Regions from separate parts of the Microbacterium sp. CGR2 genome, predicted to be linked through region 2. Evidence: predicted binding sites of a transcription regulator. Region 2 holds the regulator's gene; each other region holds the start of a gene.
What was found. The regulator LexA, encoded in region 2, represses DNA repair genes until DNA is damaged. The targets are predictions, from matches to a motif close to TCGAACANNTGTTCGA.
Positions count from the first base shown of each region.

Region 1 (9,760 bases), on a different contig from region 2:
GCCCGCCGCGGGTCAGGTGCGGCTGCGTGTCGCAGCATCCGCCTACAGCGCCGCCGACAACGGCATGCGCGCCGGCTTCCTCCCCATCCCCGTGGTGCTCCCCCACGTTCCGGGTTACGACGTCTCCGGAACCGTCGACGCGATCGGCGACGGCGTGAAGGAGTTCGCTGTCGGAGACGCGGTCATCGGCTTCCTGCCGATGGTGGAAGACGGAGGTGCCGCCGAGTATGTCGTCGCCCCGGCATCCGCTCTGGTTGCGGCGCCGAGCAGCGTTCCCCTCGCGGATGCTGCGGCGTTGCCGTCCGTCGCCCTCACTGCGCGCCAGGCGCTCTTCGATGAAGGGGGTCTCGAAGCGGGCCAGCGAGTCCTGATCGTCGGCGCGGGCGGCGTCGTCGGCAAGTACGCCATCGCCCTGGCCAAGAGGGCCGGCGCGTACGTCATCGCCACGGCAAGCCCGAGAAGTGCGGATGCTGTGCGCGCAGCCGGTGCGGACGAGATCATCGACCACACCGAAACCGATGTGCGCGAGGCGGTCACTGAGCAGGTCGACCTCCTCCTCAACCTCGCCCCCATCGACCCGGACGAGTTCACCGCCCTGGTGAGCCTCGTCCGCTCGGGTGGAGTCGTGGTGAGCACCACCGCCTGGATGCCGGCACCTGACGACGCCGAACGGAACGTGCGGTCGGTGGTCGTGTTCGTCCGCAGCGACGCCGAACAGCTCCGGGAGCTCGTGGCCCTGGTCGACAGTGGCGATCTGCGACTGGAAGTCACCCGCCGCATCCCGCTCACCGAGCTGCCGGCGCTGCATGCCGAGGCCACCTCCAGACCGATCGCCGGCAAGGTGATCGTGATTCCGTGAGGTGTCGTCACTCCCGTGGCAGTCGTGGTGCGCTATCCGGCCCGGAGGTCGCCACAGCTGCCGCGGGAGCGGCGGCGTGAGCTGCGGCTCGGGCGGCGTCGCGGGCCGCGCTCCGAGCGGCGTCATGCGCTTGTCGCACGCGCGTCCTGATCTCCTGCGCGTCTTGGTCGGCGACGCGCATCAATTCCAGCAGGCGCTTGTGGTGCGCCCAGTGCCGATCCCACAACTCGGGCCCGACTGCGGCGAGGAAGTCGACTTTCGTCGGGACTCCGCGGCGTTCATACTCCTGAAGCCGCGCGATCCGCTCCTCGATATCTCGGATGCCCCGGGCTGTGGGTGAGAGCCTCGCGGTGCTGCGCATCCACACGAGCCAATTCTTGTTCCCCTTGCTCTGGTTGCACTTCCCGCAGGCAGGGACGAGGTTGTGAATCTCAGAGATATAGCCGGTCGGTCGCTGCTGGTCCACGAGGGGTCGCAGATGATCCCACTCCGTGCTTTCGCCGCCGCAGTACGCGCAGGCGATGTGGTCGAGCATTCCCAGGACATCCAGCGCGTCGCGGACCTCGGCCTCGGAAGGCATCACGACCGGGATGACTCCGTTCACGAACGAGTTCGTGATGCTCGAACTGCGGCCCGAGATCCGCACCGGATTGGGCATTGCGAACCAGCTCAGATACACCGGAGAAGTCATGAGTCGATCTTCGTGGATTGGCGACCGCACGCGCACGAATCCCATCGTCGAGCGGGCATCTGGATCACTTCCACCGATATGCCGAAGTACCGGCGTAATTCGAACAAACGTTCGAAACTCGCAACGATCCGAGGTAGTATTGAGGCATGGCAGAACTGATCGGATTGCACGAGGCGATGGCTCGCCTCGATGCGGTCTGGGCAGACGCTGACGCCGCGTCCGGCCTGTCACGCGAGCAGCTGATCGCCGTGAACGACGCCATCGGCGTGGTGCAAAGGCGAGTGGATGCCGTGCACGCCGACGTCGCTGCGGGAATCGCTCATGAGTCCCGCCCCGAGTTGGGTGCTGAGGGTCTGGCCAAGCAGCAGGGGTTCCGCACCGCAGCCAAGCTGATCGCCGCGACGACCGGGGTGTCCACCGGCGACGCCAGCCGCCTGGTGAAAGTCGGAGAGGCGACCGCGCCGCGCACAGACCTTTTGGGCGCCCAGCTGCCGGCCAAGTATCCGGCGCTGCGAGAGGCACTCGCCTCCGGCGCCCTCGGTGTGCAGGCCGTGGCCCTGATCCTCGCGCTGCTGGAGCGTTGCCGCATCGCCGCCGGGGCCGAGCGCATCGCGCAGGCCGAACAGTTGCTCGCCGAGGCCGCCGTCGGACTCTCCCTCGACGACGTACGACGCCTGGTCGTGCGGGCAGAAGCCTGGCTCGACCCCGACGGTATCGAGCCCAAAGAAGACGACAAGCGCTCGAAGCGATCACTGACGATCTCCGAACGCGGCGGAATGGTGCACCTGAACGCCATCCTCGACGCCGAGACCGCAGCCCCGGTGGTGGCCGCGATCCGCGGGTACGTCACCGCCGCCTTCGCGGCGCGCCAAGAAGCACCGGATGCCGATGCACCGGATGCCGACCGCCGCAGCGTCCAGATGATCCAGGCCGATGCTCTCGCCGTATTCTGCGGCCACGTGCTCAGCTGCGGCCAGAAGGTTCCGCTCGCCGGGGCCACGGTCATCGTCCGCATGAACCTCGACGACCTGCAGAACGGCACCGGATCAGCGACGATCGACGGTCTCGATCAGCCGGTCAGCGCGAAAACCGCCAGACAGATGGCGGCCGCCGGAGGAGTGATCCCCTGCGTCCTCGGCGGGGACAGCGAGATCCTCGACTGGGGCAGAGAGAAACGCCTCTTCACACGGGCGCAACGACTCGCACTCGTGGAACGCGACGGCGGATGCGCGATGTGCGGACTCCCACCCGAAATGACCAAAGCACACCACATCCGATGGTGGAAACGAGACCACGGGCCCACCGATCTCACCAACGGGGTCCTCCTCTGCGAGACCTGCCACCACCGCATCCACGACAACGGCTGGGACATCCACATCGACGGCACCGGAATCAGCGCACACGTCTGGTTCCTCCCACCCCGCTACGTCGACCCCGACCGCACACCCCGCCTCGGCGGCCGCGCACGATTCGACATCGCCGCATGAGCCGGGGCGGCGTGGGGCGGGCGCTTCGTCTCGCTGGCGCTCGCCCAACGGCCGGGAGTCAACCACCGGGAGTCAACGACCGGCCGCCCGCCAACCGATCCCACGCCCCGCGATCCGCCGACCGGCCTCATCCGCAGGGACCGCCTCGCCGACATCCCCGCCCCACTGCAATGACACAGCCGAATGCACGATCGTGTCCGCATACACATGAACCAGGTTGTAGCCCTGCGCAGCATCCTGACCACGGGTCGCACCAGGCGGCTGTGTCAGATCCTGGCCATACGCACTCGACGACGCCGCCACCACCGGCACCCCCGCGAACAGGCCGAACGACGGGTGGTGGACATGCCCAGACAGAATCCCCCGCACCTCCGAACCCGCCAACACCTCACGCAACCGAGCCTGACCCCGCAACTCCACCATCACCGCGGTGTCCAATACCGTCGGCAACGGCGGATGATGCATGAGCAGCAAGGTCCCCGCCGACGCCGGCGCCTCGAGCTCCGCCGACAACCACGCCAACTGCGCATCGTCGACCTCACCCCAATGCGCCCCCGGCACCGTCGAATCCACCACGATCACGCGCAGATCGCCGAACCACCGGACCTCGGTGATCGGCTCCTCACCCACAAGACCGCTCGCAGAACCACCGGCACCGGAAACCGTAGGTCTACCGGCGTCCCCGGCAATCCCCGCAATCCCCGCGCCCGCCAACAACTCCGCCCGCATCGCCGCCCGGTCGTCATGGTTCCCGGCCGCCCACACGACTTCGCACCCCAGCGCTGCCGCGGCATCCTCCACCAGCGGGCGCAGCCGCCGATACGCCGACACATCGCCCCGATCCGCCAGATCACCCGTCAGCAACAGAGCATCCGGCTTCAACCCCGAAGCCACCAGCTTCGACAGCATCAACTCCAGATTCGAATCCGCATCCGCGCTGCTTCCGTACAGCGGCGAGCGTTCGCCAGGCAGATGCGTATCCGAGATGTGCACGAAAGTATGCGACGGACGGGGATGTTCGGTGAGGATCATGTCACTTCCTGGTCAGCGAACGGTCGAACAATCAACATTTCAGACAGCGGCCGCCGTCGAACCGACGACCAGCGAACCGGCGAACGACCTCCGCACGGTCGCACCAGCACCAGCACCAGCACCAACACCCGCACGCAACAGGTCCTGCATGGTCTCCACGGCCGCCGCCGCCACCGACTCCACCGGAATCCGCACGGTCGTCAGGCCCAGCAGATCGGCTCCAGGCAGGATGCCGTCGCACCCGGTGACACTCACGTCACCGGGCACGTCGAGCCCTCCGGCCAGAGCAGCCCGCATCACCGCGAGCTGCCGATAGTCCGAGGCGCACATGATCGCAGTGTCTCCCGACACCACGGCCCCCATCGCCTCGGACACCCCTTCATCCGGCCGTGCCCCGGCCGAGATCATCGTCACCGACGCGCCCGCGGCGATCAGCGTCTCCCGCATCGCCTGCGCGCGCAGATGCTCCGGATACGACGCCTCCGGACTCCCGGCCAGCACCACCACCCGGCGATGCCCCAGCGACAGCACATGCGTCGCCAGCATCCGCCCGTGCGCAGCATCGTCATAGTGCGCCGAGTGAATCCGACCCGACTCCTCGCCGCGACCCGCCCGCAGAATCGGCACCTGATCCGTGAACGGCGCTAGCTGCTCCGAGGTGATGCCACCCGTCGCCACGATCAGCCCCGCCACCCGCATCCCGAGCAGCCGGTGCAGCGCACCCACCTGCTTCGCGCCCTGCTCGTCCGCACCGATCGTCACCGTCACCAGGTCGAGCCCGCGCCGATGCGCCTCGTCCTGCAACCGCGAGAACAGCAGACCGTACGCAGGGTTGCTCGCATCGCGCAGCATCAACCCGACCGTGTCCGTGCGACCGGCCGCCAACTCCGCCGCCATCGTGTTCGGCACGTAACCGAGCCGTGCGGCGACCTCCAGAATCCGCTCCCGGGTCTCCGACGCGAAGCGCCCCTCACCCTTCAGCGCGCGCGTCGCCGTCGCCCGCGACACTCCGGCCGCTGCCGCCACGTCGCTGATCGTCACACGCAGAGCGGGCGTCGCATCCATCTCGCCGCTCATGCGGACCGCGCCTTCCGCCGCCGGCCAGAACCGTTCCGCGACCCTCGTCCGTACACGAGATACATGGTGACACCCATGATGATCATCAACAGCACCGTGTACACGAACGTGATCGGCATCGCATCGAGGTTGTTCTCACCTCGCGTGCTCTCCTGGATCGCCACACCCAGAGGCTTGTACAGCGGGTGATAGAGGAAGATCGCCGCGTCGTAGTCGTCGAGCAGGCTGTTGAAGTTCAACGCCGTGATCGCCGCCGCCGTCGGCAGCACCAGGGGGATGATCACCCGACGGAACGACGTCAACGATCGGGCGCCGAGAATCCGGGATGCATCCTCCAGCGAATCCGGCACCGACGCGAAACTCGCCTTCAGCAGCCGCAAGGTGAACGGGATCTTCACGCAGATGTACGCGACGAGCAGCAGCACCGGCGTGCCCGTCAGCACGATGTTCCCCACGATCCCGCGGGGCCGGTCGAACGCCATCACCAGGGCGAGGGCGATCAGCACGATCGGCAGAATCCACGGGATGTGCAGCACGTACTCGATCGCGGTCGTGATCGGGTTGCGGTACTTCTGCAGCACCCGCGCCACGAACAACAGCCCCACGACCACGATCACCGACGCGAGCGCGCTGTAGACGACGCTCACGATGAACGGGCGAAGCGCCGAGGCACTGCTGAACACGGTGATGTAGTTGTCGAGCGTGAAGCTGTCCAGCGTGATCGCGCCCGCCAGGATGCTGCGCGCATCGACGAACGAGAACACCGCGATGAGGATCACCGGGATCAGGTAGATCACCCACAGCACATACGCGACCACGTGCACGACGACGTTCGCGAACGGATTGCGGATCGCCTGCTTCTGAATCCGCGTCGCCACCTTCGCGACCGAGAAGTACACGCCCGACTTCTCCGCACGGTTCATGATCGCGAGCAGGATGATCGTCGCCACACCCAGCACGATCGCCAGCAACGCCGCGATGTCCCGAGTGATCGGACTCCGCGACAGGTCGATGATGAGCGGCGCGACCGTCTGGAAGTCGGGTCCGCCGAGCACCAGGGGAGCAGTCAGCGCGCCGAGCCCGATCAGGAACGTCAGCACCGTGACCGCGAACAGCATCGGCTTCATCACCGGCAGCACGATGCGTCGCAGGATCGTCCAGGTCGATGCGCCCATCAACTTCGCGGCCTCGATCGACGCGTAGTCGACCTTGCCGAGCGACGACGACAGGAACAACATGTGGTTGGTGGTCGTCGCGAACGTCATGACGAACGCCACCGCGAAGAATCCCGAGAACCAGTCGCGGTTCATGTCGGGCCAGACGTTCACCATCATGTTCGTGAAGAACCCGAACCGCCCGTAGATGAAGTTGTAGCCGGCGGCCAGCACGATGCCGCCGTAGATCAGCGTCGTCGCGTACCCGAGCCACAGCACCTTCGCGCCGCGGATCTGGAAGTACTGGGTCACCAGCACGATGAACACACCCACGACGTTGACCGTGATCGACAGGGTGATCGCCAGCAGGAAGCTGTTGCCGAGCGTCTTGATGGCCCGCTCGCTGCCGAACAGCTTCTCGACGGCGGCGATGCTGAACTGCCCGTCCGGGAAGAACGTCGTCCCCAGCAGCGCCGCGTTGGGCAGCACCAGGAATGCCACCGCGAACCAGATCACCACGACACCGGTCACCCACGCCATCGGCGAGCGCAGCATGGCCCGGATGCTGCCGCGCGGACGCTTCGTCTTGCTCGCCCGCCCCGGGATGAACGTCGTCGGATCGCTCATGTCATGCCGCCGGGTACTGCAGAATCCAGCGCGGATCGACATCCACGCGCACGGCATCGCCCGGATTCCAGCGCTGAGCGGATGCCGCAGCCGGCACGCTCACCCGCACGGCCGAATCGGCGACGGCCACCGTATAGACGCTGTGGCTGCCGTGATACGTCCGGTCGACGACGGTGCCATCGACGGATGCGACGGACGCGACGGATGCCGGCGCACCGGCAGGACCAAGATGCAGCTTCTCCGGCCGCACGTAGCTCTCGGCCCTGGCATCCAGGTCCCCGCCGATGTTGATGAGCATGGCCCGAGTGAGGCGGTTGTTCTCGCCGATGAACCGGCAGACGAACGGTGTCGCGCTGCGGTCGTAGATCTCCTCGGGAGTGCCCACCTGCTGCAACCGGCCGGCGTCGAGCACGGCGATCCGGTCGCTGAGGGTCAGCGCCTCTTCCTGATCGTGGGTGACGTAGACCGTCGTCACCCCGACTTCGCGCTGCAGTTCCTTGAGCTGCTCCCGCAGCTGCACGCGGAGCTTCGCGTCGAGGTTCGACAGCGGTTCATCCAGCAGCAGGATGCGCGGCGTCAGCACCAGCGCGCGGGCGATCGCCACGCGCTGCTGCTGTCCGCCGGAGAGTTCCGAGACGTTCCGGTCGAGCTGGGAAGAGGCAAGCCCCGTCCGGTCGGCGATCTCATCGACGCGACGCTTCTGCTCGGCCTTCGACACCTTCTGCACCGACAGCCCGAACGCGATGTTCTCCCGCACGTTCATGCTCGGGAAGAGGGCGTAGTTCTGGAACACCATGCCCACATCGCGCTTCTCGCTGGGCACGCGTGTCACATCGCGCCCCGCGATGTGGATGCGTCCACCGGTCGGCTCGACGAACCCTGCGAGGGAGCGCAGGGCCGTGGTCTTGCCGCACCCGGAGGGGCCCAGGAGGGTGAAGAACTCACCCTCCTGGATCTCCAGATTCAGCTGCGAGACGGCACGATGGTCGCCGAACACGACATCGACGTCTTCGAAACGGATCATGATGGCCCTCAGCCGATGTATTCGAGCGTGACCTTCTCGACCCAGGCGCCGAGGTTCTCGCTCACGAACGAGAAGTCGATCTCCTGACGCGGAAGCTCTTCCATCAGCGCGACGACATCAGGGTTGGCCTGCTCGACCGCCCCTTCGTTGACGGGCATGGCGTTGAACTCGGCGGCGAACTCACCCTGGACCTCGGCGCTGCCGAACCAGTCGATGAACTCCTGCGCGGTCTCTTCCTTCGCGGTGCCGGCGATCGGTGCGATCTGCTCGGTCACGTACGGGACGCCGTACTCCGGAACGATCATCCCGGTGGACGTGCCGTACTCCTCGTCGCGCGCTTCGATACCGCTGGACGGCAGCACGGCGTAGTCGATCTCGTCGCGGGTGATGCGGGCGTACGGGTCGGTGCCTTCGACGGCGGGGGAGCCGTTGGCGTAGTACGACTCCACGAGCTTCCAACCCTTGTCGCTGACACCCAGGTCGCCGTCCTCGTCGAGGTGTCGGGAGAGGATGCTCGCCAGCACGAGCTGCGGGGTCGCCTGGCCGAGAGCCGGGTTCACCTCGTAGCGGCCGGCGTTCGCCTCATCCGTCCACAGGTCGTCCTCGCTGGACGCCGGGTCGCTGACGCTGTTCTCGTCGTAGACGGTCACGATCGCCTGCTCGACCAGCGGCCAGTACACGCCGTCGGCCGCGTCGCCCGCGTCCTTCGGGACCTCTCCGCTCCAACTCGGCTCGTAGCCGGTGATCGCCTCTTCGGCCTTGAGCTGCTCGAAGAACATGTTGTTGAGACCGAACACCACATCGCCGACCGGGTTGTTCTTCTCCGCGATGATGCGGTTCGTGAGGTCGGCACCGCCGAGCCCGACGATCTCGATCTCGTAGCCGGCCTCCGCGGCCTTCTCGGTGATCCATTCGCCACGGCCGTCGCTGTTGGAGTTGGTGTAGACGATGAGCGTTCCGCCCTCGCCGCCGCCGCTTGCCCCGTCGCCCTCGCCACCGCCCCCGGAAGATTCGGTGCCGCCTGCACAGCCCGCCAATGCGATCGCTGTGACTGCCGTGAGCCCGATGAGGGACCAGCGCTTCTTCCGGATGTCGACCATGGTCGTCCTTTCTCGTCGTCGAGTGATGTCAGAGACGACATTACTCGCATGTTGTGGTGTCTATACAAAGAATGTGTTAATCCGTAGACGCGGTCGCGCGCCCGCACTCAAAGTAGGCGCTCGAGGTGAACTCCAGCGCACGCGAAGATGAATTGTGGGCACGGCTGTTCGACGCGGGAGCGATATGCATAGCGCAACGATTGATTGGGTAAGCATTTCGATAGGTGTTCACTTCTGCAACCAGTCACTCTGATCTCAGATTTGGAACGGATACCGCCACAGGCGGATACTCATGGCATCCCCGCTGCCTCCCGAACGGTTCTCCCATGAACACCGCGCACGCGCTCGCCCCCGAGGCGACCATCGTCGTCATCGGCGCCGGACGCCTGGGCCGCGTGCTCGCTCGGGCATTGGGCACCGCGGGGTTCGATGTCCGTGGCCCGATCGGGCGGGACACCGAGATCCCGGATGCCGACGTCGCCCTGCTCTGCGTCCCCGACGCGGCGATCCCCCAGGCAGCGATCAACGCCCGCGGTCATGCATCGCTGGTCGGTCATGTCTCCGGCGCGACCCCGCTCGACGATGTGGACTTCAGCATCCACCCGTTGCAGACGTTCACGGGCACCGAATCTCCCGACATCTTCCACAGCATCGGTGCGGCGGTCGCGGGCAGCACCGACGAAGCCCGCGCCGTCGCCGCCCAGCTCGC
Region 1 is NZ_RBHX01000001.1:1,232,904-1,242,663, forward strand. Features, by position in the region: gene D7252_RS06230 (NADP-dependent oxidoreductase) at 1-859, shown strand, start outside; gene D7252_RS06235 (HNH endonuclease) at 867-1,550, opposite strand; gene D7252_RS06240 (HNH endonuclease signature motif containing protein) at 1,697-3,037, shown strand; gene D7252_RS06245 (metallophosphoesterase) at 3,110-4,069, opposite strand; gene D7252_RS06250 (LacI family DNA-binding transcriptional regulator) at 4,109-5,146, opposite strand; gene D7252_RS06255 (iron ABC transporter permease) at 5,143-6,927, opposite strand; gene D7252_RS06260 (ABC transporter ATP-binding protein) at 6,929-7,951, opposite strand; gene D7252_RS06265 (extracellular solute-binding protein) at 7,960-9,051, opposite strand; gene D7252_RS06270 (DUF2520 domain-containing protein) at 9,378-9,760, shown strand, end outside.
Region 1: D7252_RS06240 (HNH endonuclease signature motif containing protein) is a predicted target of LexA. The motif match lies at 1,650-1,665, and genes of this name have one in related genera.

Region 2 (9,760 bases):
TGTGGTGAGCGTCGATGTGAGTGTCGCCCGAAGCACGCACCGTGAGGTCGGTCAGAGAGTGCTTCGCGAAGGCGGTGAGCATGTGGTCGAAGAACGGCACCGATGTGTCGATGCGCGAAGCGCCGGTTCCGTCGAGGTTCAGGTCGAGTTCGACCGTGGACTCCGACGTGCTGCGCACGCGGCTCGCGGTACGCGGGTTTTCTGCGGAGGTGCTCATGAAGCCGATCCTATCGAGGCGAGTGCGTCAAGGAACGCGGTGCTCTCCGCCTCCGTGCCCGCCGTGACCCGGAGGTGCCCTGGGATGCCGACATCGCGAATCAGGATGCCGCGTTCGTAGAGGCGCTGCCACGTTGCGCGCGGGTCGTTCACGCCTCCGAACAGCACGAAATTCGACCAGGACTCGTGGGGCGTGTACCCCAGGGCCTCGAGCGTCGCTGTGATCCGGTCGCGCTGCTCGACGATCTCGTCGACCATGCCGAGCATCACGTCGGCATTGCGCAGCGCCGCGACGGCGGCTGCCTGGGTCAGCGCACTGAGGTGGTAGGGCAGCCGCACCAGGCGCAGCGCATCGATGAAAGCGGGATCCGCCGCCAGATATCCGACGCGCGCACCCGCGAACGCGAACGCCTTGCTCATCGTGCGCGACACCGCGAGCCGGGGGCGCCCGTCGAGCAGGGTCAGCGCGCTTGCCGCTTCGCGCGGCGCGAACTCCTGATACGCCTCATCGACGACCACGACTCCCCGGGAAGCCTCGTACACCGCTTCCACGACGTCGAGGCCGAAGGGTGTGCCCGTGGGATTGTTCGGCGAGCAGAGCAGAATCACGTCGGGGTCGGTGTCACGGACCTGCGCCGCAGCGTCTTCCGGCGAGATCGTGTAATCGGGCTCGCGGGTCCCGGGCACCCATCGCGCCCCGGTGCCCTGAGCGATCAGCGGGTACATCGAATACGTCGGTGCGAATCCGAAAGCCGTGCGCCCAGGGCCGCCGAAAGCCTGAAGGATGTGCTGGAGCACCTCGTTGGATCCGTTGCCTGCCCAGATCTGTTCCGCGGTGAGGCCATGACCGAGATAGTCGGCGAATCCCTCACGCAGTGTGGTGAACTCCCGATCCGGGTATCGGTTCACGTCTCGTAGAGCGACGGCGATGTCATCGAGAATGTCGCTCGCCACGGCATCCGGAACCGGGTGCGTGTTCTCGTTGACGTTCAGCGCGATCGGCAGCGGCGCTTGTGGAGCACCATAGGGCGTCAAGCCCCGCAAATCGTCGCGCAACGGGAGGGCATCGAGTGAAGAGGTCACCCTTCCCATGTTAAGGGCGCGCCGGGGGTGGATCGCCGACCGGAGTCAGCTCGAGTATTGCGCGGGGATCGCCAGTTCCTGACCGATCTGGAGCTGGCCGGTCGGGAGCAGATTGAGGCGAGTGATCTCGCCGATGACATCGCGCGGGTCGGCGGCCGGGGCGATCGAGCTGGCGATCGACCACAGCGTGTCACCGGGCATCACCGTCACCGTCACGAAGTCGGCGCTGCTACCGCTGACAGCCGAGGCGTCGCCGCCCGAGGCGATGGCGCTGCCACCGCTGATCGCGGCGAAGGCGATACCCACAGCCAGCGGCACCGCAGCGAGTGCGAGCAGGACACCGCGACCGCGTGCCGTCAATCGAATCCGCGTGGCCGAGGGCGCGTGGACGACTGCTGCGTTGCTGAAGGTGATGCTGCTCATGTCGGGCTCCTTGCCTTTCCTCCGGCCCTCAGGTCGGCGGTGAAGTTGGCGTAGCGTTCGCATTCGCGACTCGGCCGGGAGCCGGGAATGCGAAGCTACGTACCGAAGATATCTTCGAGTTCGAACATCTGTCAACTGTTCTTCGAAATCGAGGCCGGGAATCTGCCGACACGCTCGAACAGATCTTCCAGATCGGCGCGATTCTCGGATACGGTTTCGATAACAACACCCCACCACGGGCCTCCGACATTCGAAGAGGAACGTCGGACTTCGCACTGAAGGAGCACCATGAGCGAGAACTCAGCCCCGGAGCAGGAGGCCCCTCGGACGCGTCGGCGGAAGAGCCTCAGCCCGAAGCAGATGGCCATCCTCGAGGTCATCCAGACCTCCATCGCGCATCACGGCTACCCGCCGAGCATGCGCGAGATCGGTGACGCGGTCGGGCTCAAGTCCCTTTCCAGCGTGACCCACCAGCTCGGTCAACTCGAACTCAGCGGTTACCTCCGCCGCGATCCCGGCAAGACCCGCGCGATGGAGGTGCTCATCGACCTGCCCGGCACCAGCGCGGAGAACCCCGCAGATGTGGCCACCCCAGTGGGCGACGCGGCTCTCGTCCCACTCGTCGGCCGGATAGCCGCAGGCGTGCCCATCACGGCCGACCAGCACGTCGAAGAGATCTTCCCGCTCCCGCGGCAACTGGTGGGCAAGGGCGACCTGTTCATGCTCAAAGTTTCCGGCGAGTCGATGATCGACGCCGCGATCTGCGATGGCGACTGGGTGGTCATCCGCTCGCAGAACACTGCGGAGAACGGCGAGATCGTTGCCGCGATGCTCGACGGCGATGCGACCGTCAAGACGTTCCGACGCCGCGACGGCCACACCTGGCTGCTCCCCCGGAACTCCGCGTTCGAGCCGATCCTCGGCGACGAGGCGATCGTCCTCGGCAAGGTGGTCGCGGTGCTCCGCGCCGTCTGATCCCCACACGCACACGATGGGCTGGCGGGCGCGAACTTCTGCGGCCATCGCCGACGTCTACGGCCTCAGGTCGCGATGCCGGCCGCCGTCGGTGCCGCCGAGGCCGCAGAAGTCGCGCTCACACGGTCATACGCTCACAGAGACGTCTGCGCGGACGCGGCGGGTGGCCTCCACGATGTTGCGCAGGGACGCAGTGGTCTCGTCGTAGCCGCGGGTCTTCAGGCCGCAGTCCGGGTTCACCCAGAGCTGGCGCGTCGGAATCTCCTCGACCGCGCGACGCAGCAGCGACTCGACCTCGTCGACCGTCGGCACCCGGGGCGAGTGGATGTCGTAGACCCCGGGGCCGATCCCGTGATCGAACCCCGATTCGGCGATGTCCGCGACGACCTCCATGCGACTGCGCGCCGCCTCGATCGACGTCACGTCGGCATCCAGCGCCCGGATGGCGTCGATGACGACACCGAACTCGGAATAACAGAGGTGCGTGTGCACCTGAGTACCGGCCGCCGCGCCACCCGTGGCCAGGCGGAAGGAGCCGACAGACCAGTCGAGGTACGCGGCCTGATCGGCCTTCTTCAGGGGCAGCAGCTCGCGCAGCGCGGGCTCGTCGACCTGGATGACCTCGATGCCTGCCGCCTCGAGGTCGCCGATCTCCTCGCGAAGCGCGAGAGCGACCTGGTTCGCGGTCTCCCCCAGCGGCTGGTCGTCGCGCACGAACGACCAGGCGAGGATCGTCACCGGCCCCGTGAGCATCCCCTTCATGTGCTTCGTGGTCAACGACTGGGCGTAGCTGGACCAGGCCACCGTGATCGGCGCGGGCCGGGAGACATCCCCCCACAGGATCGACGGCCGTGTCGCCCTGGACCCGTAGGACTGGACCCAGCCGTTCTCCGTCACGGCGAAACCGTCGAGGTTCTCCGCGAAGTACTGAACCATGTCGTTGCGCTCCGGCTCGCCGTGCACGAGCACGTCCAGACCGAGCTCTTCCTGAAGCGACACGACGCTCGCGACCTCGCGGCGGAGGAACTCCTCGTAGTCCTCTTGAGGCACCTCACCTCGGATGAACTGTGCGCGTGCGCGACGGATGTCGCCGGTCTGCGGGAACGATCCGATCGTGGTCAGCGGCAGTGCGGGAAGCCCGAGCGCTTCCTGGGCGGACTCTCGCTCCTCGTAGGAGACCCTCGAGAAGTCCGCGTCCTCGAGCGTGCGGCGTCGCACTTCGCCGTCGCGGACTCCGCGCGCGGTCAGTCGATCCTCCAGCGCAGCCGAGGCGGAGTCGAGTTCGGCAGCGATGGCATCGCGACCTTCCCCGAGGCCTCGCGCCAGAACGCCCACCTGCTCGACCTTCTGATCCGCGAACGCGAGCCAGGAAGCCAGACGAGTGTCGAGAAGGGTCTCGTCGGTGACGTCGTGCGGCACATGCAGCAAAGACGTCGAGGTTGCGGCGGAGACGGGGGTACCGAGTCCGCGCAGAACCTCGAGCTTGTCGAAGGCCGCGGCCAGGTCACCGCGCCAGATGTTGTGCCCGTCGATCACACCACCGACGAGCGTCTTCCCTTCCAAGCCCGGCACCGGCGCGGGAACGCCACCGCGCACCAGGTCGACCGCGATCGCCTCGATCGGGGCGGCGGCGAGCACCGTGAACACGTCGCCGAGGTCTGCGTACGGCGCAGCCACGAGAATCGACGGCCGCTCCGCTGCCGCGCCCAGCACAGCGAGAGCGGATGCCGCGGCATCCGCCAGCTGCGACGTCGACGCCGGCAGCGACTCGCTGACGAGCGCCGGCTCATCCAGCTGAACCCATTCGGCTCCGGCTGCTTTGAGCTTGGCGAGCAGCTCGACATAGACGGGCAGCACGTCGGCAAGTCGTGACAGCGGATCGAAGCCTTCGGGCGTATCGTCCGAAGCTTTCGCCAGAGCCAGCAGTGTGACCGGCCCGACGATCACGGGGCGGGTGACGAGTCCGGCGGCCGCCGCCTCGGCGACCTCTCGCACCAGACGCTCGCTGGACAGGGAGAACACCGTCTCCGGGCCGATCTCCGGGACCAGGTAGTGGTAGTTGGAGTCGAACCACTTCGTCATCTCCAGCGGCGCGCGGTCACCTTCGCCGCGGGCGATGGTGAAGTAGGCGGGCAGACCGATCGTGCCGTCGGCCGACCGCAGGTTCTCGAAGCGTGCAGGGATCGCACCGACGGTGGTCGCAGCGTCGAGCACCTGGTCGTAGTAGGAGAACGACTCCGGGATCGCCGAGTCGGTGCGTCCGAGACCGAGCGCCGTGAGCCGCTCGCGGGTGGTCGCACGCAGTTCGGATGCGGTCCGTTCCAGCTCCGCCTCGTCGATGCGGCCGGCCCAGAACGCCTCCACCGCCTTCTTGAGCTCACGGCGGCGGCCGATGCGGGGGTAGCCGAGGATGGTGCCCTCGGGGAATGCAGTCATGATCTTTCCTTTCGGCGGGGTCTTGTCGACGTGGTCGGTTCGGGTTCAGTGGCGCAGGGCGGGAAGGATGCCGGCGTCGGAGAGCACGGTGAGAACGGTATCGTGCTGATTGAAGGCGTAAAGGTGCACACCGGGTGCGCCGCCGGCGACCACATCTCGAGTGAGGCGCGCCGCCCACTCGATTCCGATCGCCCGACGGCCCTCGGTCGTGGGCTCGACATCGAGGGCGATGGCGAGCTCGCTCGGAAGGTCTTCGCCGGTCAGTTCGAGCACGCGGGCGAGGCGGGCCGGCGACGTGATCGGCATGATGCCCGGAAGGATGGGGATCGTGACTCCGGCGTTGCGCGCACGCTCGACGAAGGCGAGATAGTCGTCCGGGTGGAAGAACAGCTGCGTGATCGCGAAGGTGGCTCCCGCGGCCTGCTTCGCCAGCAGCGCCTCGAACTCCTGCGCGCGATGCGTCGCTCGTGGGTGCCCCTTCGGGAAAGCGGCGACGGCGATGTTGACCTTGCGCCGCGGCGCCACCCTGGCAGCACCGGGGAACCCGGGCACCGGAGACTCCTCGTACGGAGCCCGCTCGGCCTGCGCGCGGTCGATCAGCTGCACGAGCTGGGCCGCGCTCTCCAGATCGCCGAGGAACCCCTCGGTCTGTCCGAGCGGCGGATCTCCGCGAAGCGCGAGGAAGCTCAGGATGCCGGCGTCGAGGAACTCCCGGATGAGCGCCGCCGCACCGGCATACGTGTTGCCCACGCAGGTCAGGTGGGCGAGCGGCTCGACGTCGGTGTGTTCGCGGATGAAGCGGAGCACGTCGAGCGAGCGCCCTCCGGTCGACCCGCCGGCGCCATAGGTCACGGAGAGGAACTCGGGTCCTGCGGCGGCGAGACGACGGACGGTCTCGTGCAGGGCCTCCTCGTTCGAGGCCGATCGCGGCGGATAGAGCTCGAAGGAGAACGGCACGCGGGCGGTGCCTGAGGTCTCGATCTCGGAAGACATCTCTCTCCTGGGGACAGGGCGGGCCGGGGGCCGCGCACGACACACTGGGGCATCGTTCGCGGGCGGGTGCCGGGCTCGGCTGTCGCTCCACGTCCGGGGCTAACCGGGCGTTTCCAGAAACTTAGAACACGGCGGAGGGCGGCCGCACGAGTGTGACGCCGTGTGTCGCACGGCGCATAGGCTCGAGGCATGTCGTCGCCGTTCGGATCCTGGCCCTCCCCCTTCTCCGCCGCCTCGGTCGCGGCATCCACCCCGCGCATCGACGGCGCACGGTTCGTCGGTGCGGAGATCTGGTGGGGCGAATCGGTGCCGGCTGAGGGCGGGCGCGTCACCGTCCGCAGCTCGAGCGGAGCCGAGATCCTGCCTGCGCCGTGGAGTGCGCGCTCACGCGTCCACGAATACGGCGGTGGAGCGTGGACGGCGGATGCCGACGGCATCCTGTACTTCGTCGACGGCCGCGATCAGCGTGTGTACCGACTCGAGCACAGCGGCACACCGCAGGCGCTCACGGCACCCGGTCCGGCGCATGGCGGTCTGCGCGTGCAGCACGGGCGCCTCCTCGCCGTGCGCGAGGACCTGAGCGTCGAGCCGCATCAGCGAGCGATCGTCGAGATCCCTCTCGACGGGAGCGCCGCGGATGACGACACGGCGACCCGCGTCTTCGTGCAGGGGACGGCGTTCTTCGCGCATCCTTCGCTGTCACCCGATCAGACGCGCATCGCCTGGATCGAGTGGAGCGGCGTGCGGATGCCGTGGGACAGTGCTCTCCTGTCCATCACGGCGGTCGACGACCAGACGTTCGCGCCGCTCTCGACCCGGGCCGCACTGCAGCCCGAGTGGGTCTCCGACACAGAGGTGCTCTACAGCGATGACCCGAGCGGACGGTGGCAGCTGCAGCGGTTGGCGCTCGACCATCTGACGCCGCGTGCCGACCCGACGGCGCTCACGGCCTCGGATGCCGACACCGGATACGGCCTGTGGGTGCTCGGGAACCGGTGGTACCAGCCCCTCGCCGACGGCAGGATCGTCGCCGTCCGCACGAACGGTCGCGACGAGGTGGTGGAGATCGGCCCAGATGGCGACACACGCACGATCGACATCCCCTGCGACGGGCACGTCAGCATCGAGGACGTCTCCGGCTCCCGGGTCCTGCTCGTCGGGAACGGATCTGCTGTCGAACCGGGTGTCTGGTGCGCGGACCTCGACACCGACGAGATCGCCTCCGTCGTCGGTGGTCGGCCAGTCGACGCGGACTGGATGCCGTCGGCCGCGCCGATCGTCGTCGAGGGCGCTCACGGTCCCGTGCATGCCTTCGCCTACCCGCCGGCCAACCCGGACGTCGCCGCACCCGCCGGCGAACTGCCTCCCTATGTCGTGTTCGTGCACGGTGGACCTACCGCGCACGTCACCGGCGCCGCCTCCGCGGCGATCGCCTTCTACACCAGCCGCGGCATCGGCGTGCTGGACGTGAACTACGGCGGATCGACGGGATATGGGCGCGCCTACCGGGAGCGACTGCGCGGAGAGTGGGGCGTGGTCGATGTCGACGACGTCATCGCGGCAGCCCGAGGCCTGGCGGATGCCGGACTCGCGGACCCGGCACGCATCGCCATCCGCGGCGGGTCAGCCGGAGGCTGGACTGTTCTTTCCGCGCTCGTGCGAGGAGGAACTTTCGCCGCCGGGATCAGCCGGTACGGCGTCGCCGACCTCCGGATGCTCGCGGAGCACTCCCACGACTTCGAGGAGCACTACATCTCGGGCCTGGTCGGTCCGCTGCCGGCCTCCGAGGATCTCTACATCGAGCGGTCACCGCTCACGAACGCGGAACGCATCGAGGTGCCGGTGCTGCTCATGCAGGGCGCGGAGGATCGCGTCGTCCCGCCCTCGCAGTCGGAGGCGCTTCGCGATGCTCTGGCGGCTCGCGGGATCGACCACGAGTACGTGCTCTACCCGGGTGAAGGACACGGGTTCCGCAGCGCCGAGACCATCGTCGATGCTCTCGAGCGCGAGCTGACCTTCCTCGGGCGCGTGTTCGCGTTCACGCCTCGCCTCTGACTGGCGGTGCGTCGGTGCGAAGGCGCGACAGTGCGCGGTCTACTCGCCGACGCGGTTCCGCAGGCGCATGGCGCGGTCTGCCTCGCGAGTGTCCTGGCGCTCGCGCAAGGTCTGGCGCTTGTCGTACTCGCGCTTTCCCTTGGCCAGGGCGATCTCGACCTTGGCGCGACCGTCGGAGAAGTAGAGCTTCATCGGGATGAGCGTGTAGCCGCCTGCCGAGACGGCATGGGCGATCTTCGCGATCTCTTCGCGATGCAGCAGCAGCTTGCGGATGCGCTTGGCGGAGTGGTTGGTCCAGTGGCCCTGCGAGTACTCCGGGATGTGCACCGAGTCGAGGAACACCTCGTTCCCCTTGACGAAGGCGTAGCCATCGCTGAGGTTGGCGCGGCCCTGTCGCAGCGACTTCACTTCGGTGCCGGTGAGCACCATTCCCGCCTCGTACGACTTCTCGATGGCGTAGTCGTGACGTGCGCGACGATTGGTCGCGACGACCTTCTCCCCGCGTTCCCTGGGCATGATGCTCTCCTGTGCTCTGTGGCCGGGCGTGTCCTCTGTGATCGGCCAGCCCACCAGCCTACATCAGGTGCGGAGCCACCGCCGGATCGCGAACCCGGCTGAGAGCGCGGCGAGCACGACGCCGATTCCGATCAGCACGGGGACCACGAGCGCGGCGTTCTCCATCGTGACCCAGGTCGTGATGAACGGCACCCGCCCGCGGAGGTATCCGTTGACGCCGAAGTGCACCCCTGCGATGACCGCGGCGCTGGCCAGCGCTGAACCCAGGAAGGCGGCGAACACGCCTTCGAGCACGAACGGTGTCTGGATGAAGCGATTGGATGCTCCGACCAGGCGCATGATGCCGATCTCCTTGCGGCGGGCGTACGCCGACAATCGGATCGTGGTGCCGATCAGCAGTGTCGCCGCGATGAGCATCAGAACGGCGATGCCTACGGCGATGTACGTCGCCACCGTCAGGGCGGAGAACAGCGGTTCGAGGTATTGCAGCTGGTCCTGGACCTGCTCGACGCCGGCCTGACCGCTGAAGGCTTCCGAGAGCACCTGGGATTGCCCGGGGTCCTTCATCGTGACGAAGAACACCTCGAACGCCTGGTCCGGCGTGAGAACGCTGGCCTGATCCTCGCCGAGCTGGTCGACGAGCTTGGCGTAGGTCTCTTCCTTCGTGTCGAAGGTGAGCGAGCTGATGAGCGGCCCGAGCGCCTCCCCTTCGAGCTGCGCCTGGACCGCCGCGACCTGTTCCTCGCTGGCGGCGCCGTCGAGGCAGGTCTCCGCTTCCGACACCTCGGAGCACATGTAGACGGCGACCTGCGCCCGCTCGGCCCAGTAGCCGCGCATCACGCCGATCTGGGCCTGCATGAGGATCGCAGCGCCGACGAAGGTCAGTGACACGAACGTGACGAGCACGACGGAGATCACCATCGAGATGTTTCGACGGAGGCCGCCCAGGGCCTCGGTCAGAATCAGGCCGATTCTCACGATGTCGGCCCCACTTCCTGATCCTTGTCATCCGACAGTCCCAGCCGATCGGCGACTCCGAGTTCGGCGACGTCCACCTCCGGCA
Region 2 is NZ_RBHX01000002.1:31,244-41,003, forward strand. Features, by position in the region: gene hisB (imidazoleglycerol-phosphate dehydratase HisB) at 1-217, opposite strand, end outside; gene D7252_RS18580 (histidinol-phosphate transaminase) at 214-1,308, opposite strand; gene D7252_RS18585 (LysM peptidoglycan-binding domain-containing protein) at 1,345-1,722, opposite strand; gene lexA (transcriptional repressor LexA) at 2,011-2,697, shown strand; gene metE (5-methyltetrahydropteroyltriglutamate--homocysteine S-methyltransferase) at 2,824-5,133, opposite strand; gene D7252_RS18600 (methylenetetrahydrofolate reductase) at 5,179-6,126, opposite strand; gene D7252_RS18605 (S9 family peptidase) at 6,316-8,181, shown strand; gene smpB (SsrA-binding protein SmpB) at 8,221-8,697, opposite strand; gene ftsX (permease-like cell division protein FtsX) at 8,761-9,675, opposite strand; gene ftsE (cell division ATP-binding protein FtsE) at 9,672-9,760, opposite strand, start outside.

Region 3 (9,760 bases), on a different contig from region 2:
GATCCGTCTGGGCACCCGCCGCAGCGCTCTCGCGCAGGCGCAGTCCGGTCATGTCGCCACCGCCCTCGAGAAGATCGCGGGGCGCCCTGTCGAGTTGGTCCCGATCACCAGCGAAGGCGACACGAACCGCGCCTCTCTTTCGGAGATCGGCGGTCTGGGAATCTTCGCCACCCGGCTTCGCGAGGCGCTGCTGGCGGGCGAGTGCGACTTCCTGGTGCACTCGCTCAAAGACCTGCCGACCGCCATCCCGGCCGGACTCGTGATCGCCGCGACTCCGACGAGAGAAGACGCGCGAGACGTGGTCCTCACCCGCGGCGGCGTCGCGCTGCACGACTTGGCGCCCGGCAGCACCGTCGGCACCGGGTCGCCGCGCCGCATCGCCCAGGTGCATCGCCGTGCACCGCATGCGGAGGTCGTCGACATCCGCGGCAACGTCGACTCCCGCCTCGCACGCGTCGCGTCGGGAGAGCTGGATGCGGTGATCCTCGCGGCCGCGGGGTTGTCGCGGCTCGACACGAACACGCCATTGCAACGCGAGGAGCTCGGGCTCGCCGAGTGGCCGACCGCCCCAGGGCAGGGCTCGCTCGCCGTCGAGACGCGAGCGGATGCTCCCGCCGACCTGCTCGCCGCGCTCGCCGAACTCGACGACTGGAACACTCGACTGGCGATCACGGTCGAGCGCGCAGTCCTGGAAGGCCTCGACGCCGGATGCCAGGCGCCGATGGCCGCACACGCGGTCGTCGAAGAAGGGTCGATCCGCGTCAGGACGGTGGTCTACGCACCCGACGGCAGTAACAGGATCGGCCTCGACGTCACGGAACCGCTGAGCGGGGAGTATATTCGTCGGAACGGCAGTGGCAATGGAGCGGATACTGCCGATGGTGCAGACCCGATGCGCGCAGCACGCGAGCTCGGGTTCACTCTTGCCCGTCGGCTGCTCGATCAAGGGGCGGCTGGACTCGTCTCCCGAGAGCATTCCTCATGACACCCGATTCGAAGCAGGACCGACCGTTGGACGGACGACGCATCCTCGTGCCCCGGGGAGGCCCCTGGGGTGATGGCGTCGCCGCGAGCCTCCGTTCCCACGGAGCCGTGCCGGTGGTGGCTCCGCTGATCAACTTCGCGCCGACGACCGACCAGGCGGGTCTGGACGTCGCGCTGGAGCAGCTGGCTGCAGGGGCGTTCGACTGGCTGACCGTCACGAGCGCGACCACCGTCGACGTGCTGTTCGCGCATCGCGCGGTGGTTCCCCGTTCGACCAAGATCGCTGCGGTCGGCGAGACCACGGCGGCGGCTCTGCAGGCCGTGGGGTACGAGGTCGCGCTGGTTCCCGACCAGGACAACTCCGCTGAGGGGATGGCGGAGCAGCTGATCGCTCTGGAGACGCAGCCCCGCCGCATCCTCGCCCTCCGCAGCGAGATCGCGAAGCCCGTGCTCAGCAAGCTGCTCTCGCAGGCCGGGCACGACGTCGCGAGCGTCGTCGCCTACCGCACCGTCGGAGTTCCCGTGACCGAGCGCATCCGGCGCGACGTCGAGAACGGCCGGATCAACGCCATCCTCATCACCAGTGGCTCCGTGGCGGAGCAGGTGCGCGCGCAGTTCCCGCACATCCCCGACGACACCCTTCTCGCCGCGATCGGCCCGCGTACGGCGAAGGACGCGCGCAAGGCGGGCCTGTCGGTTTCCGTCGTCGCAGACAAGCAGACCGTCGATGCGCTGATCGACGCCGTCTCGCAGTTCACGCTCCCGCACTCCGCTGACGAGTTCGCGCCGTGAGCTTCCCGGAAGTCCGGCTGCGGCGTCTTCGTCAGTCGCCGGCGGTTCGCAACCTCGTGCGCGAGACGTCGGTGCGGCCGGCGCAACTGGTCTTACCGCTCTTCGTCCGCGAGGGGCTGACCGAGCCGTCCGCGATCGGTTCGATGCCGGGCGTCCTTCAGCACTCGGTCGATTCGCTGCGCGCCGCAGCTGTGGAGGCTGCGGAGGCCGGTGTCGGCGGCGTGATGCTCTTCGGTGTTCCGGCTGTGCGCGATGCGCGAGGGTCCGGGGCGGATGATCCGCACGGCATCCTGAATGTCGCGACCGAGGCGCTGGCCGCCGAAGTCGGCGACGCGCTGGTCGTGCAGACCGACCTCTGCCTGGATGAGTTCACCGACCACGGTCACTGCGGAGTTCTCACCGCCGACGGGGCGGTCGACAACGATGCGACGCTCGAACGCTACACATCGATGGCGCTCGCCCAGGCGCGCGCCGGTTCGCAGCTGCTGGGGCTCTCGGGGATGATGGACGGCCAGGTCGCCGTCATCCGCGCCGCTCTCGACGCGGAGGGTTTCACGGACGCGCTGCTGCTCGCGTACGCCGCGAAGTACGCGAGTGCGTTCTACGGGCCCTTCCGCGAGGCCGTCGACTCGCAGTTGCAGGGCGACCGCCGCACGTATCAGCTCGATCCCGGCAACCGTCGGGAGGGCGTGCGTGAGGCCGTCGTCGACGAGGCGGAAGGCGCCGACATCGTCATGGTGAAGCCGGCGATGTCTTTCCTCGACGTTCTGCGCGAGGTGCGCGACACGGTGCACGTCCCGGTGTGGGCGTACCAGGTGTCCGGCGAGTACGCGATGATCGAGGCCGCCGCGGCGAACGGTTGGATCGACCGTCGTGCCGCGATCCTGGAGTCGCTGCTCTCCATTCGCCGAGCGGGCGCGGACGCGGTGCTGACGTATTGGGCGACCGAGGCTGCCCGCTGGCTCGACGACTGAGGAGTCTGATGACCGACCGCAATGACGACCTGTTCTCGGCTGCCAGGGCAGTCATCCCCGGTGGGGTGAACTCGCCCGTGCGCGCCTACGGCTCCGTCGGCGGCACACCGCGGTTCCTCGCCTCGGCGAAGGGAGCGACGGTCACGGATGCTTCCGGCCGGCGGTACGTCGACCTGGTGGCCTCATGGGGGCCGGCTCTCCTCGGGCACGCGCATCCCGAGGTCGTGGCGGCCGTGCAGGAGGCCGCAGCGCGAGGACTGTCGTTCGGCGCTCCGACCGAGGGTGAGGTCGAACTGGCGACCCTGATCGCGGATCGTGTCCGATTCGGCGACGTTCGCCCCGTGGAGCGGGTGCGTCTGGTTTCGACGGGCACCGAGGCGACGATGACCGCGATCCGCCTGGCGCGCGGGGCGACCGGTCGCGATCTGCTGGTGAAGTTCGCGGGGCACTACCACGGTCATTCGGACGGGCTTCTGGCTCAGGCGGGTTCCGGCGTGGCGACGCTGGCACTTCCCGGGTCCGCGGGGGTCCCGGGGCCGATCGCCGCACAGACGCTGGTCATCGGCTACAACGACCCGGATGCTCTCGCCGCGGTCTTCGCCGAGCACGGGCACCGCATCGCGGCGGTCATCGTCGAAGCGGCGGCTGCCAACATGGGCGTCGTCGCGCCGTTGCCGGGGTTCAACCGCCTCATCGCAGACACCGCGCACGCCCACGGTGCCCTGATGATCCTCGATGAGGTCCTGACGGGGTTCCGCGTGCATGCTGCCGGGTTCTGGGGGCTGCAGGCTGCTGCGGGGGAGGAGTACGTGCCCGACATCATCGCTTTCGGCAAGGTCGTCGGCGGCGGGATGCCCTTGGCCGCGCTCGGCGGTCGGGCGGAGATCATGGATCTTCTCGCGCCGCTCGGGCCGGTGTATCAGGCGGGGACGCTCTCGGGGAACCCGCTGTCGGTCGCTGCGGGGCTCGCGACGCTGCGCGGGGCGACGCCGGAGGTGTACGCGACCGTGGATGCGGCATCCTCGCGGCTGGCCACGGCGCTCGATCGGGCTCTCGCGGACGCGGGAGTGACCCACGCGGTGGCGAAGGCCGGCAGTCTGTTCAACGCGTCTTTCCGTGCTTCTGCTCCCCGCGACTACGACGAAGCGCAGGCGCAGGAGTCGTTCCGCTACGCGCCGTTCTTCCACTCGATGCGGGAGCAGGGTGTGGCGCTGCCGCCGAGTGTCTTCGAGGCGTGGTTCCTCACGGCTGCGCACGGCGACGAGGAGCTTCAGATCATCGAAGCGGCCCTGCCAGCCGCGGCTGCGGCCGCGGCGGCTGCCGTCGCCGTTGCTCCGGCGTGAGACCGGTGCGGCTGCGGCGGCTATTCAGACGAACATGACTCTGCGCGGCGCTGCATCGGTGTAGCTGCGCCCGATCGGGCTGATCCACTCGATGTCCCCGCCGGGGAGTTGTCGGGCGGTCCATCGATATCGCTCGTGGATATCGGGATGCTTCAACGTGTGGTGCCCGATGCAGAAGTGACTGAGATTGTCTGTCGAAGTTCTGCCGCCCTTGGCATGGTCGTGATTGTGATCGATCTCGCAGCGATGGACGGGCATACGGCACCCGGGGAACCGGCAGTGCTGATCTCGGGCACGCAAGTGCCGCCGCATCGCCTCGGTGGGGGAGTAGGTGTCGGTGGCGGTCACCATGCCGGAGTGATCGAGGAACAGGCGCGACCATCCGCGGCACCGACCTGCGAGATCTCGGGCGATGTCGGGGTGCAGAGGGCCGACGCCATCGAGCTCTGCGGGGCGATCATCGGCACCGATCAGGGAAGAAGCGGCGATGGTGACCTGCACCCGCGCCTGCACCCCGTCGAGCCCGGTGCCGTTCGCCTCGGACGGATCGGTCGTGAGGAGGAGGTCGCTCAGCAGATCGGCGCGAACCTGGTCGACGGTGCGCTCGTCGGACGGCAGGTGCTCAAGGTCGGGAGAACACGGATCGAGGGTGAAGGTACCGTCTTCTCCGAAGATCACGTGGTCATCGAACCGGTGCTCGTTGAGGGCGGGATCGTCGCGGCGCGGGTCGTCGGGCGCCAGATCGTGCAGATAGATCGGGTCTGGTCCAGCATCGAGGGCGTCGGAAGTGAGAGCAGGCGTGTGATCGTCGCGGGTGGCGATCAGCTTCTCAGCGAGCCGGGTGAGACGGTCGAGGATGGCGGCGGCGAGGTGCTCGGGGAGCACGATCTGCAGCATGGCCAGGCCGTCATCGAGCGAACGCATCGTGACCGAACGCTCGCCGCGGGCTCGGCGATGGCGATCGTTCAGCGTCTCGCCGGCGAGGGACGCAGCGATCTGACGCACCATCGCTCGTGTGCGACCCGGAGTTTCGCGCTCGGCCACCACGAGAGCCGCCGTGTCGTAGAGACTCAGGGCTTCGGGAACGGCCCGCCCCTCACGAACCGCCTGCCGGACGATCATCGCTGCCCGAACGATCTCTCGCACGTGCGCGGCGGTGATGTCGCCGCGACCAAAGGACTCGCGGATGGCCGGGTGCGCATCGTCGAGGAAGTAGGCGTCGGAAAACGCGTACTCGACGCTGCCCTTGGCGACACGGCCGGCGGCCGAGTACTCGGCGATCATCGACCGATGAATCGCCTCCCGGTGATGCGGGTGCTCCCGAACGTCGGCGTCGAGATCGCGCACGCGGTCAGCGAGAAGCGTCGACGCTTCGGCCTCCATGATGGCGATCTGACGCCGCTTCTCGACCCACGCATCGAGCAGCTCGCGACGCTGCTCGATGGTGTCGTCGGAGTGGGTGGCCATGCCTCTAGTATAGAACATATGTTCGAATACCGAAAGAGGCGATTTGTGCAACACGGGGCGCGCCACAACGGATCGTTGCTTTCCTGTGAGCAACTTCCAGACAACGGGAAGGCCCGCGCTGGCAGACTGGGGGCATGGTGACGTTGCTGTTGGATCAGACGCAACTGGAGATCGTGCTCTCCCCGATCGAGCGTGCCGCCACCTTCCATCGGCAGAATGTTCGCGTCGCGCGCGAGACCATCGCCAAGGTGCAGCTCATCGAAGATGCCTGGACGTGGCTGCGCGGGGTGCCGAACCCGGGTACGCACATCCCCGGCGTCCTCGCCGCGGGGAGCTGGAAGGCGGCGGGGAGTCTCGACTTCGTGCTCATCCGCCGTCGCCGCCCCAGCGTGGTGATCGACCTCGAGGGCGACGAGCACTATGGTCGGCTGATCCTGACCACGCGGCACGGTCTCGCCCTCACCCATGCCCTTCGACTCGACGTCTCCGACGAACCGACCACTGTCGAAGAGATCGTCGCGACCGCCCCGGTCCCTGTGTCGAAAGGAAGCCGTCGCCCGGTCATCCGCCCACGGCCGGCCTGACTGCGGCATCCTGACTGCGGCATCCTGACAACGGCATCCTGACAACGGAACGCCCTCCGCCACCTTCGGGTGGGGAGGGCGTTGTCGTCAGCGCAGAACGCGCTCACTGCGGGTGATGGTCACCGTCGTGCTCGTCGTGCTCGTTGTGCTCGTTGTGCTCATGGTGCTCGTTGTGAGGGTCGTGCTCGTCGTGCGGTTCGTGATCCTCTGAAGTCTCGACCGCCTCGGCGCTCGAGACCGTGTCGATCACGCCCGTCGATGCGACGCTCCACTGACGGCCGTCGTCGGTGGTTGCACCCTCGTGCGACGCGCCGCCGTCCACCGACGACTCTGCGCCGCCGAGCGGATAGTCCTTCGGCTCGTCGTCGTAATACGCGCGAGCGGCGGCGGCGAGCATCGAGGTCACGGCGGCGGAGCGAGGGTCGTCCTCGCCCTCCTGCGTGGGGCTGTCTCCGATCGAGTCCGCACGCTCTGCTGCCCCCGGTGCGTCGCTGTCGGCGTCGCCTGCATCCCCGGCTTCGCTCTCGGCTTCGCCCCCGGCTTCGCTCTCGGCTTCGCCGGGAGCATCCGTCTCGTCGAGCTCGGCGAAGAACTCCACCCCCACGGACTCGATCTCGCCCGTCGTCAGGCTGCCGTCGTCTGTCGGGTTGCTGTCGTCGTCGGCCTCGCCGGACTCATCATCTTCGCCGGCCTCGCCGGCTTCAGGTGCCTCGTCGACCGCCACAGTCTCGTCGGTAGTGCCGGCCTCATCGACCGCGAGGGCTGCGTCGACCGCACCGGTCTCGTCGACTGCACCGGTCTCGTCGACCCGCGCGGTCTCGTCGGTCGCGTCACCGACGCCGACGCCCTCATCGACCGGTACCGGCTCTTCCGCTGTCGCCGACTCCGCGGGTGCTTCAGACTCCTCGAAGACCGCTGCGAGGCTGTGGTGCGCCTGCTCGGGCGCCGGTGTCTCGGCGGTGTCGGAGGCCGCACCGAAGAGGATCTCGTCGAACGACCTCGCTGTCGTGGATCCGGCGTCCTGCTCGACGGTCGCCTCCGTCGCGGACGCCCTCTCGGTGATCTCCTCGACCAGGCTGACCTGGACCGAAGCGTGATCAGCGAGCGGCGTCTTCTCAGAACTCGGTGCCCCGCCGTCCGTGTCGCTGCTGACGTCGTGCGACGCGGCTGTCGCATCCGGCAGCTTCGACGCGTCGGAAGCCTCATCCGAGTCCGCCGTACCCTCGTTGTCCGCGCCGATCGCGACAGTGGCCACCGAGCCAGAGCTCTCCGGGGCCATCAGCTGTGATGCGGCGGATTCGACGCGCGGCCTGAGCTTGCCGCCGCGCACCAGGTCCATGAAGACGTCCTCGAGGGTGGGCCCTCGCTGCACGAGTGTGCTGAGGGCGATGCCGGCTGCAGCGGCGACGGCGCCGACCGTTCCGGCGTCGCCACCTCGCACGGTGAGCCCGGAGCGCAGCACCTCGACGTCGAATCCGGCTGCCGACAGGGCGGAGGTGAGCGCGCCCCGGTCGCTGGCGTCGACCACGACGGATCCTGCGTTCGGGTCGGCGAGTTTCTCGATGCCGCTCGCCAGGACGAGGTGCCCCTTGGACAGGACGAGCACGTTGTCGGCGACCTGCTCGACCTCGCTGAGAAGGTGGGAGGAGACGAGGACGGTCCGGCCTTCGTCGGCCAGGCGCCGCATCAGCAGTCGCATCCACCGGATGCCCTCAGGGTCGAGCCCGTTGGCGGGCTCGTCGAACACGAGCGCCCCGGGATCACCGAGAAGGGCGTGCGCGACGCTCAACCGCTGGCGCATGCCGAGCGAGTACCCGCCGATGCGCGTATCGCCCTCTCCTTCGAGGCCGACCAGCGAGAGCACCTCGTCGACACGCGAGAGCGGGATGCCGTTGGCTTTCGCCGCGATCGTGAGCTGGCGGTTGGCGGTGCGCCGCGGCCGGTAGGCCGTCTCCTCCAGCACTGCACCGATCGTGCGCAGCGGCTGACGGAGCTCCGCATATGCAATGCCACCGATCGTGGCCGTTCCGGACGTCGCGCGAATCTGGCCGAGCAGAATCCGGAGCGATGTGGTCTTGCCCGCCCCGTTCGGGCCGAGGAAGGCGGTGACAGCACCGGGCTCGACGCGTGCGGAGAAGTCCGAGACAGCGGTCACCTCATTGAAGCGCTTCGTCACATTCGTGAACTCGAGCACCTGTCCGTCGGGCATCCGCGACCTCTCGTTGCAATGAACAGTTCCCCCTATCCTGCCGGAAAAGCGCTCGGATCGCGTATTTCGTGCGGATGCCGGGCCGTCGGGGCGACGGAGTAGCCTGGCATCCGTGACCGATTCGACCTCCGCGCCCCGTGTCCTCGTCCGCACGGAAGGGGCCCTCGGGAGGCTCACCCTCAACCGTGCCGAGGCGATCAACGCGTTGGATCTCGGCATGATCGAACTCCTCACTCAGGCGCTCACCGCGTGGGTCGACGACACAGACGTGCAGATCGTCCTGATCGACGGGGCGGGGGAGCGTGGGATGTGCGCCGGCGGCGACGTGCGGGCGCTGCATGGGCAGATCGTCGCGGGGCAGGCGGAGCGGACCGCGGAGTTCTTCCGGGCGGAATACGCATTGAACGCGCTGATCGCCGAGTATCCGAAGCCGGTGGTGGCGCTGGCGGACGGCATCACCATGGGTGGCGGGATCGGCCTGGCCGGTCACGCCGCCATCCGCATCGTCACCGAGCGCTCGAAGCTCGCCATGCCGGAGACCCGCATCGGTTTCACGCCCGACGTCGGTGGGACCTGGCTGCTGGGCCGGGCCCCCGGTCGGTTCGGCGAGTACTTCGGACTGACGGGCGCGAGCATGAGCGGGGCGGATGCGGTGCACCTGGGTTTCGCCGATCACTTCGTGCCGTCCGAACGGCTCGACGCTCTTCGTGAGGCATTCGCCTACCGTGCCGATCCGACCGGGCCCAGCGAGATCGTGCTGCTCTTCGACGAGACGCCGGATCCGAGCCGGCTTCCCGCATCGCAGGGATGGATCGACGAGGCGTTCTCGGCACCCGACGTCGTCGGGATCGTCGAGCGGCTGCGCGCATCGCAGGCTCCGGATGCTGCGGCCGCCGCCGACGTCCTGGAGGGGCTCGCTCCCACCGCCCTCGTGGTCACGCTCGATGCCGTGCGCGAGGCCCGCGAGGCCGCCGGGTTGCGGGAAGCGCTGGAGGGTGAATACCGACGCGTGCTCTGGTTCGTCAACGAGCATCCGGACCTGGTCGAGGGCATCCGCGCGCAGCTGGTCGACAAGGACCGCACTCCGCGCTGGGATCCGCCGACTCTCGCCGAGCTGCCGGCGGATGCCGGTGCGGCCGCGCGGGACTATGTGCCGGAGCATCCGCTCTTCTGAGTCCGGGCGTCGCCCGCGGACAACTGTCAGACCGCTCGGTACACGTGTCGGGAGTGTTGACGGATGTCGGATGAAACATCCCGAATCGGCCCGCGGAGTGTGAAAATCCCCGCCAACTGTGTGGGCTCGACTTCTTCGTCCCGGTCTAGAAACCGCTGGCCGCAGGCGAAATGGTTCGCTGTCAGCGAAGGTACGCCTCAAGAGGGATACGAATGTCCGCGCTTCGTGGCACC
Region 3 is NZ_RBHX01000001.1:638,273-648,032, reverse strand. Features, by position in the region: gene hemC (hydroxymethylbilane synthase) at 1-985, shown strand, start outside; gene D7252_RS03345 (uroporphyrinogen-III synthase) at 982-1,776, shown strand; gene hemB (porphobilinogen synthase) at 1,773-2,750, shown strand; gene D7252_RS03335 (glutamate-1-semialdehyde 2,1-aminomutase) at 2,759-4,093, shown strand; gene D7252_RS03330 (HNH endonuclease signature motif containing protein) at 4,118-5,560, opposite strand; gene D7252_RS03325 (hypothetical protein) at 5,695-6,144, shown strand; gene D7252_RS03320 (ATP-binding cassette domain-containing protein) at 6,248-8,353, opposite strand; gene D7252_RS03315 (enoyl-CoA hydratase/isomerase family protein) at 8,466-9,527, shown strand.
Region 3: D7252_RS03330 (HNH endonuclease signature motif containing protein) is a predicted target of LexA. The motif match lies at 5,571-5,586, and genes of this name have one in related genera.